DNA from 2 places in the Janthinobacterium sp. BJB401 genome. Region 1 is predicted to be linked to the other one. Evidence: predicted binding sites of a transcription regulator. Region 1 holds the regulator's gene; the other holds the start of a gene.
What was found. The regulator FNR, encoded in region 1, switches genes on or off when oxygen is low (the NO sensors DNR and NnrR bind a similar motif). The targets are predictions, from matches to a motif close to TTGATNNNNATCAA.
Positions count from the first base shown of each region.

Region 1 (4,784 bases):
AGCCTGTCCGGTTCGACCTCGGATCCCGTCAAGTCGGTGCTGGGCAAGGCCAAGTTTGGCGCCTGCATGGCCTGCCATGGCGCCGATGCCAAGGGTAACCAGATGCTCGGCGCGCCGAACCTGACGGACAAGACCTGGCTGTACGGCGGCAGCGCCGACACCATCATGGAAACCGTACGCAAGGGACGCAGCAACACCATGCCTGCCTTCAGCGATTTCCTCGGCGAATCCAAGGTACACGTGCTGTCGGCGTATGTCTGGAGCCTGTCGAATCCGCAGGCACCCGCCAAGTAAAAATGGAACCTCAAGTCATCAAGATGTATGCGGCCCGCGAGCAAATCTACCCTCGCGAGGCCAAAGGACGCTACGCTACCTGGCGATGGGTATGCGTATGGCTTACCCAGCTCGCGTTCTACGGCTTGCCGTGGTTGACCTGGAATGGCAGGCAAGCCCTGCTGTTCGATTTGACCACGCGCAAGTTCTACATTTTCGGCGTCGTGCTGTGGCCCCAGGATTTCATCTATCTGGCGGCCCTGCTGATCATCTGTGCGTATTTGTTGTTCCTCGTCACGGCCATTGCCGGGCGGGTGTGGTGCGGGTTCTCTTGCCCGCAAACGGTATACACGGAAATTTTCCTGTGGGTCGAACGCCGCATCGAGGGTACGCGTAGCGCGCGCATGGCCCTCGACAAGCAGGGCCCCTCCGTGCGCAAGGCGTTCAAGAAAACGGCCAAGCACCTGGCATGGGGCGCCATCGCCCTGTGGACGGGCTTTACCTTTGTCGGCTACTTCACGCCGATCAAGGAACTGGCGCAGTCGGTGACCACCTTGAATTTCGGTCCCTGGGAATGGTTCTGGGTCTTGTTCTACAGCCTGGCAACCTACGGCAACGCGGGCTGGCTGCGCGAGCAGGTGTGCAAATACATGTGCCCCTACGCGCGCTTCCAGAGCGCCATGTTCGACCAGGACACCCTGATCATCACCTACGATGCCAAGCGCGGCGAACCACGCGGCGCCATGAGCAAGAAGGCCGGCAACAACGACAAGCTGGGCGACTGCATCGATTGCACCCTGTGCGTGCAGGTGTGTCCGACCGGTATCGATATACGCAACGGCCTGCAGTATGAATGCATCGGCTGCGCCGCCTGCGTCGATGCCTGCAACAGCGTGATGGACAAGGTCGAGCGGCCGCGTGGCCTGATACGCTACAGCACCGACCATGCGATGGAAAACAACTTCAATTCGAAGCAGATACGCCAGCGCGCCATGCGCCCGCGCGTCCTGATCTACACTTCCATCCTGGCCCTGATCATCATCGCCGTATGTACCTCGCTGGCCCTGCGCACGCCCCTGAAAATGGACGTGATCCGCGACCGCGGTTCGATGGGACGCGAAGTGGAAGACGGCATGATCGAAAACGTCTACCGCCTGCAGATCATGAACACCTCGGAGCAAAGCCAGCATTTCAAGATCAGCGCTTCCGGCTTGCCGGGCCTGACCTTGCTGACGCGCGAAGAAGTGACCTTGCAGCCGACGGAAACGCTGGGCTGGCCGATCCGCCTGCGCGTGCCGCACGGCGTCGGCGAGAAGGGGTCGAACAAGATTGCGATCGAATTGCAATCGCTGGACAACCCCTCGCTGCATGTGCGTGAAAGCGCGGTATTCATCGTGCCGCGGTGATGTTGATTCGGGGTCGGACCCTCTGGGTCCGACCCCGGTATTTCGCCGTAGGGGTAGCATTCAACATGCGGTAGGTTTACTGCATTTTCAACCCAGAAGCAAAAGCTGGGGTCAGACCCAAAGGGTCTGACCCCAAGGAGAACAAAATGTCCGACAGTCTGAAACTGCAAGCCCCCGCCGATCCCTGGTACAAGCATCGCTGGCCATGGCTGCTGATGATCGGTCCCGGCCTGTCCGTGGTCGTCGGCAGCTTCATGGGCTATATCGCGTTTACGCAACCCGATGCGCTGGTGGTGGGCGACTATTACAAGCAGGGCAAGGCGATCAACCAGGATTTGAAGCGCGACACGATCGCCAGCGACCTGGCGATGGCTACCAGCTTGTCCTACGACGTGGCGTCAGCGCGCCTCAGTGGTTCCGTGCACAGCTTCGGCAAAGCTTACCAGGGTCCGCTGCAGCTGCACCTGGCGCATGCGACGCTGCCGGAAAAGGACATCAAGCTGCTGGTGCGGCCCGATGCGGCCGGCAATTTCTCGGTGGCGCTGCCGATGCTCGAGCGCAGCCGCTGGCAAGTGCTGGTGGAAAACGACAAGCGCGAGTGGCGCCTGTCCGGCATCTGGACCTGGCCGCTGCAACGCAGCATCGCACTGCATGCCGACGAGGAACTGTAAGCCTTATTTGCAGACGTCGGTACCGGCCGTGATGGCCTTCAGTTTTGCCGGCTGCAAGATTTCAATTTCTCGGTTCGAGACGCGCAGCCAGCCTTCCTTCTTGAATTTCGACAATAAACGGCTGACGCTTTCGATGGTCAGGCCCAGGTAGTTGCCGATTTCCTCGCGCGACATGCGCAGCTGGAATTTGCTGCTCGAATAGCCGCGCGCTTCGTAGCGCGACGCCAGGTTGACGATAAAGGCGGCAAAACGCTGCGTCGCCTGCATATTGCCCAGCAACAGCATGACGCTTTGCTCGCGCGTGATTTCCTGGCTCATCATGCGGTGGAAATGGCGCAGCAAGGTCGGCATATTGCCCAGCAATTGTTCCAGGCTGGAAAACGGGATTTCACACACTTCGCTGTCTTCCAGCGCCACCGCATTACAGTGGTGGCGGTCGGCGCTGATGGCGTCCATGCCCAGCAGTTCGCCGGCCATCTGGAAGCCCGTCACCTGCTCTTCGCCGCCCGGATTGATCTGGTACGTCTTGAAGTGCCCCAGGCGGATCGCGTACAGATTCTGGAACGAGTCACCGATACGGAACAGCGAGGCGCCGCGCACGATCTTGCGGCGGCGGCCGATGATCTGGTCCAGCCTGTCCATGTCGCCCATATCGAGGCCCATCGGCAGGCACAATTGATGCATGCTGCAGGTCGAGCATCGCGCACGCAACGCTTCCACGTTCACTGTAGGCAAGGTTGGAGTGAGTAGCGCTTCAGTCATGTCGGTACCTTTTAGAAAATGCAACAACAAGTTTACTGCATACAGGGTTGCCGTGTGCCAATTTCACCGCAATTTCGCTGAATAAACGACGTTCCGACTTTAATTATATGGCAACATCGTCAAAAGCCCATGCGGGGAGGGCAATTTGCGCGGCGCCGCTTGCCAAGCTGGGGCATTGATAGGAAAATTCCTGACAGCATTACTTGCCGCCTGTGCCGCCCGGTACTGAAAAGGAAATCATGAAGCCTCTCGGCATCAAAGCAAAAGTCGCGCTGGCCACCAGCCTGACCTCGATCGCCATGATCGCGCTGGTCACCATGATCCAGGTGCAGCACATGCGCGACGATTTCACTAAAGTACTGCTGAGCCAGCAGTCATCCCTGATCAGCCGTACCGCTGCCGAGCTCGACGACAAGCTGGGCATGCTGCTGCAGATCGTCACCCTGACGGCCCGGCAGCAGCCGCCGGAACTGATCGCCCGGCCCGCCCAATTGCGCGAATACTATTCGCGCCGCTCGATGCTGGTGCTGTTCGACGACGTGCTGGTGCTCGACGCGCAAGGCGCCGTCGTGGCCGACATGCCGGAAGTGCCGGGGCGCGCCGGCATCAACGTTGCCGAGCGCGAGTATTTCCAGACCGTCCTGCGCACGCGCCAGCCCATGATCACCGAGCCGATGCTCGGTAAATCGAGCGGCATGCCCATCGTGCAGATGGTGGCGCCCGTGCTCACCGCCGATGGCCAGGTGGCCGGCGTGGTGATCGGCGTGCTGCGCCTGTACAAGGACAATCTGCTGGGGCGCCTGCGCTCGGAAAAGGTCGGCAAGAGCGGCTATTACTTCATCCTCACGCGCGGCGCCGTGCCGCGCTACGTGCTGCACCCCGATACCAGCCGTTTGCTGCAGCCGCGCCAGCCGAACGCCAATCTGACGACGACCCAGCTGCTGAAGGAAGATGGCGAAGGCAGCATGGTCAGCACCAACAGCCGCGGCATCACGGCAGTCAACAGTTTCAAGCGCCTGAAATCGGTGAACTGGCTGCTGGCCAGCTCGCTGCCCGTCGACGATGCCTTCGAACCATTCGATGGCGTGCTGTACCGGCTGGTGCTGTGGAGCATCCTCGCCTCGCTGCTGGCTGCCTTTGTTCTGGGCTGGGTCACCGTGCGCCTGCTGTCGCCGCTGGTGCGCCTGCGCGACACCCTGCTGGCCCTACGCACCAGCGGCAGCCGTTTTACCCCCGTGCCGGTGCAGCAGCGCGACGAGATCGGCGAGCTGACGGAAGCGTTCAACGGCCTGATGAGCGAACGCGACCGCCTGCAGCAGGAACTCGAAGCGCGCGCGGCGGAGCTGGAGCAGGAACGCGACCGGGCCGAGGCGGCCAACCGCGCGAAGAGCGATTTCGTGGCCAACATGAGCCATGAAATCCGCACGCCCCTCAATGCCGTGCTGGGCATGGTGTATTTGCTGGGCAATACCAGACTCGACACGGAACAGCGCAAGTATCTGACCATGGTCAGAGTGGCGGGCCAGTCGCTGCTGGGCATCCTCAACGACGTGCTCGACTATTCGAAGATCGAGGCGCGCCGCATGGAATTGTCGCCCGTCGAATTCGACCTCGACGAAGTCATGAATACCCTGGCCACGACGATGACGATGAATGCGGGCGAAAAGGAACT
Region 1 covers NZ_JABXFH010000003.1:66,903-71,686, forward strand. Annotated here, with positions in the region: gene ccoP (cytochrome-c oxidase, cbb3-type subunit III) at 1-294, shown strand, start outside; gene ccoG (cytochrome c oxidase accessory protein CcoG) at 297-1,679, shown strand; gene HWE17_RS03310 (FixH family protein) at 1,826-2,350, shown strand; gene fnr (fumarate/nitrate reduction transcriptional regulator Fnr) at 2,354-3,112, opposite strand; gene HWE17_RS03320 (response regulator) at 3,352-4,784, shown strand, end outside.

Region 2 (4,784 bases), on a different contig from region 1:
CGACCCCGTCGATAAATCCTACCGCAAGATGCTGCAGGGCGTGGACCGCTTCGAGCGCGACCATGCGCTGGCGCCGCAGGCGGTGCTGCGCTTTCGCTTGCTGCCGCGCCAGCCCGGTGTGGACATGACGGGCGTGCGGCTGCGCATCGCCGGCGACACCGTCAGCATCCCCCTGCCCCTGGCCGAGGACAACAGCTTTGCCCCCGTGCGCAATGCACAGGCCGCGCGCGAAGACGCCGTGCTGATCGCCAACCGCAAGGCCACCACCATGAGCTGGCGCGCGCAAGTCATCACGCCCGGCTTGCCGCCCGGCACGCGGCGCCTGGGCGACTTGCGCCTGGAATGCCGCGCCGGCATGGATTCGGGCCTGATCTCGAACGACCCGCAAATCATCGCCTGGCTGTCCAGCATGCTCTACAGCACGGACAAGGTGTGTTCCGAACCGGACGGCAACTATTTGTTCTTCACGGACCGCCCCCTGTTCGGCGTGACCCTCGTGCATGGCGAGCGCAGGGTTTCGTTACCATTCAAGATGCTGTACGCGGGCGGCGAGCAGACCCCCGCCTCGCTGCCCTACTGCGATTGCCAGGTCTTGCTTGACCGCACGTATTACGCGCCCCTGTGGGACACCAGCTGGCCCGACGATACTCTACTGGAATTTAACTATATGGACGAGGTGGCGCCATGAAGTGGCTCAGTGTCTTCGTGCTGATGCTGCTGGCCGCCTGCTCCGGCACACGCGCCTTGCAAGCGAGCAAGAATGTGCCCTACGCTACGCTGGAGCAAACGGTGCAAGCAGGCAGCAGCACGCGCGAGCAAGTACGCGCGGCGCTGGGCGAGAGCACGTCCATCCGCTTCGACAGCGGCAATGAAGTGTGGATGTACACCTACCCGGCCGCCTCGGGCGCGCAGGGAGAGTACGTGATTCTGTTTGGCGGGGATGGGGTGGTGAAGAAGGTGCGCAGCGGGGAAGTGTATCGGGTGAAGCAGTAAGAGTACCCCACAGGCAAAACCCGGGGTCAGACCCGACGGGGGAATGCGCCCCAATGGGGAGCATTCCGATCACGCAGTGACTGACCCCAGCATTTTGCTACCTGGCCTTTAACAGCGCCCTTGCTGCCACGCCCGCACCCACGCTACGCCCCACACCGGCAGCCTTGCGCTTGGGCGAGGCCTTCAGTTTGAAGATGCCGATCGACTGGGCCACGCTCTCGGTGCGCTGCGCCAGGCTGCTGGCGGCCGCGGCCGCCTGCTCCACCAGCGCCGCATTCTGCTGCGTGATGCCATCCATGTGGATGACGGCCTGGTTGACTTGCCCGATGCCCTGGTTCTGCTCGCGTGTGGTCGAGGAAATCTCGTCCATCACTTCCGTCACGCGGGCCACCGAGGCGATCACTTCCGTCATGGTGGCGCCCGCATTGCTGGTCAGCACGCTGCCCGCATTCACGGTGGCGATCGAATGGTCGATCAGATTCTTGACCTCTTTGGCGGCGGTAGCCGAGCGCTGCGCCAGGCTGCGCACTTCGCCGGCCACGACGGCAAAGCCGCGGCCGTGCTCGCCCGCGCGGGCCGCTTCCACGGCCGCGTTCAAGGCAAGGATATTCGTCTGGAAGGCGATGCCATCGATGAGGCCGATGATGTCGAGAATCTTGCGCGACGAGGTGCTGATCTCGTCCATCGTGGTGACCACTTCGCTGACGATGGTGCCGCCCTTGGCCGCGACGGTCGACGCCTGCGCTGCCAGCTTGTTGGCCGTGTCCACGTGGTCGGCGCTGTTCTGCACCGTGGACGTCAGCTCTTCCATGCTGGCCGCCGTCTGTTCCAGGCTGGACGCCTGCGATTCGGTGCGGCTGGACAAGTCCATATTGCCCGTGGCGATCTCGGCCGTGGTGATGCGGATATCCTCGAAGTTGGCGCGCACGTCGCCGATGATGCTGTGCAAGTTGATGTTGGTCTGGCGCAAGGCCGCCATCAATTGGCCCATGTCGTCGTCGCGCACCTTGTCGATGACGCCCGTCAAGTCGCCGCCGGCCATCTTGCGCGCCATCGTGACGGCGTCGCCCAGCGGAGCGACGAGGGAATTGTGCAGATGGGCCCAGAAATACAGCATCAGCGCGACGGCGGCGGCGGCGGCACCGCTGAGCCAGCTGCGCGTGGCCGTGCTCGTGTCGCCATCGATATTCCACACGGCGCAGCCGAGGATGGCCAGCACCACGCCAAAGACGATGCAATGGAAGGCCAGGTCTTGCGACAAGGTCAGCTTGCGCCATTCGGCCAGCTTGGCGGCCCAGCCCTGGCGCACGACGCGGCCATTGCGGATCGCCAGCTTGGCGGCATTGCCGTCTTTGAAACTTTTATACAGGGCTGCCGCTTCGTTGATCTGCTCGCGCGAGGGCTTGGTGCGCACGGACATATAGCCGATCGGGCGGCCGTTTTCGATCACGGGCGTGATATTGGCGAAGACCCAGTAGAAATCACCGTTCTTGCAGCGGTTCTTGACCATGCCGGTCCACGGCATGCCCGTCTTGATGGTGTCCCACAGGTCGGCAAACGCTTCGGCCGGCATATCGGGATGACGCAGGATATTCTGTGGCGCACCCAGCAGTTCCATTTCTGAAAAACCGCTGACTTCAATGAAATACTGATTGGCGTAATTGATGTTTCCCTGTAAATCCGTCGTGGAAACAATCGTCATGCCTTCATTTAATACGTATTCATTTTGCGTGATAGGCGTATTGACCCGCATCGTCGCTCCTCTATTTTTTTTCAACTAGCATAACAAAAACATAAAAACAATATACCACATCAAGCACCCTTGATATATCGCTTCGGCGACAGTGACACTGGTCAAATAATTTAATAAAAACCAATTCATTTATTTTTTAGAATTTACTTTGATTCAACTTGATTGATTTTATTGAATGCAAAATTCAAATTACGCGCACACACAATAATTAATAAAAAATTATGTATCTGCGTGGCAGGCGATAAATACGGCGTATGTGCCGATAAAAAGACGCAGGAAGACTGCCGTCATGACCAGCGCATGGCGACGCCTGCCGCCAACAATAACGCGGCAACAATATTCATTTCTTGAGGGAAAATAAAAACTGGCGCGAACGCGCCAGTGGGGGATGTGTCTCCAATCCGCGACACAGGCGCCGTAGCGCCCGTGGGGATGGCTTACTTGAACGTTTTGCGCGGCGACTTCGGACGCGGTGGCGCAGGCTTGCGCTCCGTCGTGCCGTCATCGAGGCTGATGCGCAGTTTCTGGCCCGATACCACGACCGATTTCAGGTGGTCGAGGATTTCCGGCGGCATGCCTTCCGGCAGATCCAGCACGCTGTAGTTGTCAAAGATATCGATGCGGCCGATATGCTTGGCTTCCAGGTTCGCTTCGTTGGCGATGGCGCCGACGATGTTGCTTGGCGTCACAGCGTGCTCACGGCCCACTTCGATGCGGTAGGCCGTCACGCCAGGGCGTGGACGTTCCTTCTTCGGCGCGCGCGGTGCAGGTGCTGCGTCGCCCGCGTCCGCTGGCGCATCCTTGAACGCTGGCGCGGACTTGGCGGCAAACGGCTTGCGTGGCGCGGCTGGCGGCGCCAGGTCCGGCGCGTCGCCGTCACGGCTGATGCGCAGCTGCTGGCCCGCGACCCACACGGTTTTCAGCTGGTCCAGCAATTCTTTCGGCATGCTGTCTGGCAAGTCCAGGACGCTGTAGTCGTCATAGATTTCGATGCGGCCGATGTTTTTCGAATCGATGCCCGCTTCGTTGGCGATGGCGCCCACGATATTGCCTGGCTTCACGCCATGCTGATGACCGACTTCAATGCGGAAGGTCTGCATGCCGGCGTCGGCTGGACGTTGAATGCGCTCCTTTTTCGGGAAGGCCGGGCGTTCGCCACGGTCGCTGCGCTCGTTACGGTCGAAGCGGTCGCCCCGTTCCGGACGGTCGTTGCGTTCAAAACGGTCTTGGCGCACAGGACGGTCGTCCTGCCACGTGGCTTGCTCGCGCGCCTTGTTCTTGTCCAGCAGCAGCGGCGTATTGCCACGCGCCATCTTCGCCAGGGCGGCGGCGATTTCGATGGCGGGAATGTTTTGCTCGCGTTCGAAATCCTCGATCAGCGACTGGAACTGTTCCAGCTCGCCCAGGGCCAGGGTTTCGCTGATTTGCTCCTTGAACTTGGCGATACGCACGTCGTTGACGGCCTGGATCGTCGGCAGTTCCAGCATGCCGATCGGCTGGCGGGTCGAGCGTTCAATGGCTTTCAACAAGTTCTTTTCACGCGGGGTGATGAACAAAATCGCTTCGCCGCTGCGGCCGGCGCGGCCCGTGCGGCCGATGCGGTGGGTGTAGCTTTCCGGATCGTGCGGCACGTCGTAGTTGACGACGTGGCTGATGCGCTCGACGTCCAGGCCGCGGGCGGCCACGTCGGTTGCCACGAGGATGTCGATCTTGCCGTCTTTCAACTGCTGGATCGTGCGCTCGCGCTGCGCTTGCTGGATGTCGCCATTGATGGCGGCAGCCGAGAAGCCACGGGCTTGCAGCTTGCCAGCCAGCTCTTCCGTACCCAGCTTGGTGCGAGCAAAGATGATCATGCCGTCAAACGCTTCCGCTTCCAGGATGCGGGTCAGCGCGTCGAGCTTGTGCATGCCCGACACCAGCCAGTAGCGCTGGCGGATGTTGTCGGCCGTGCCCGTCTTGGCAGCAACCGTCACTTCGGCCGGGTTCACCAGGTAGGTCGTGGCGATGCGCTTGATGACGGAAGGCATGGTCGCCGAGA
Region 2 covers NZ_JABXFH010000062.1:20,343-25,126, reverse strand. Annotated here, with positions in the region: gene HWE17_RS25985 (hypothetical protein) at 1-688, shown strand, start outside; gene bamE (outer membrane protein assembly factor BamE) at 685-993, shown strand; gene HWE17_RS25975 (PAS domain-containing methyl-accepting chemotaxis protein) at 1,091-2,746, opposite strand; gene HWE17_RS25970 (DEAD/DEAH box helicase) at 3,184-4,784, opposite strand, start outside.
Region 2: the regulator FNR is predicted to act here: its motif matches at 2,838-2,851, upstream of HWE17_RS25975 (PAS domain-containing methyl-accepting chemotaxis protein).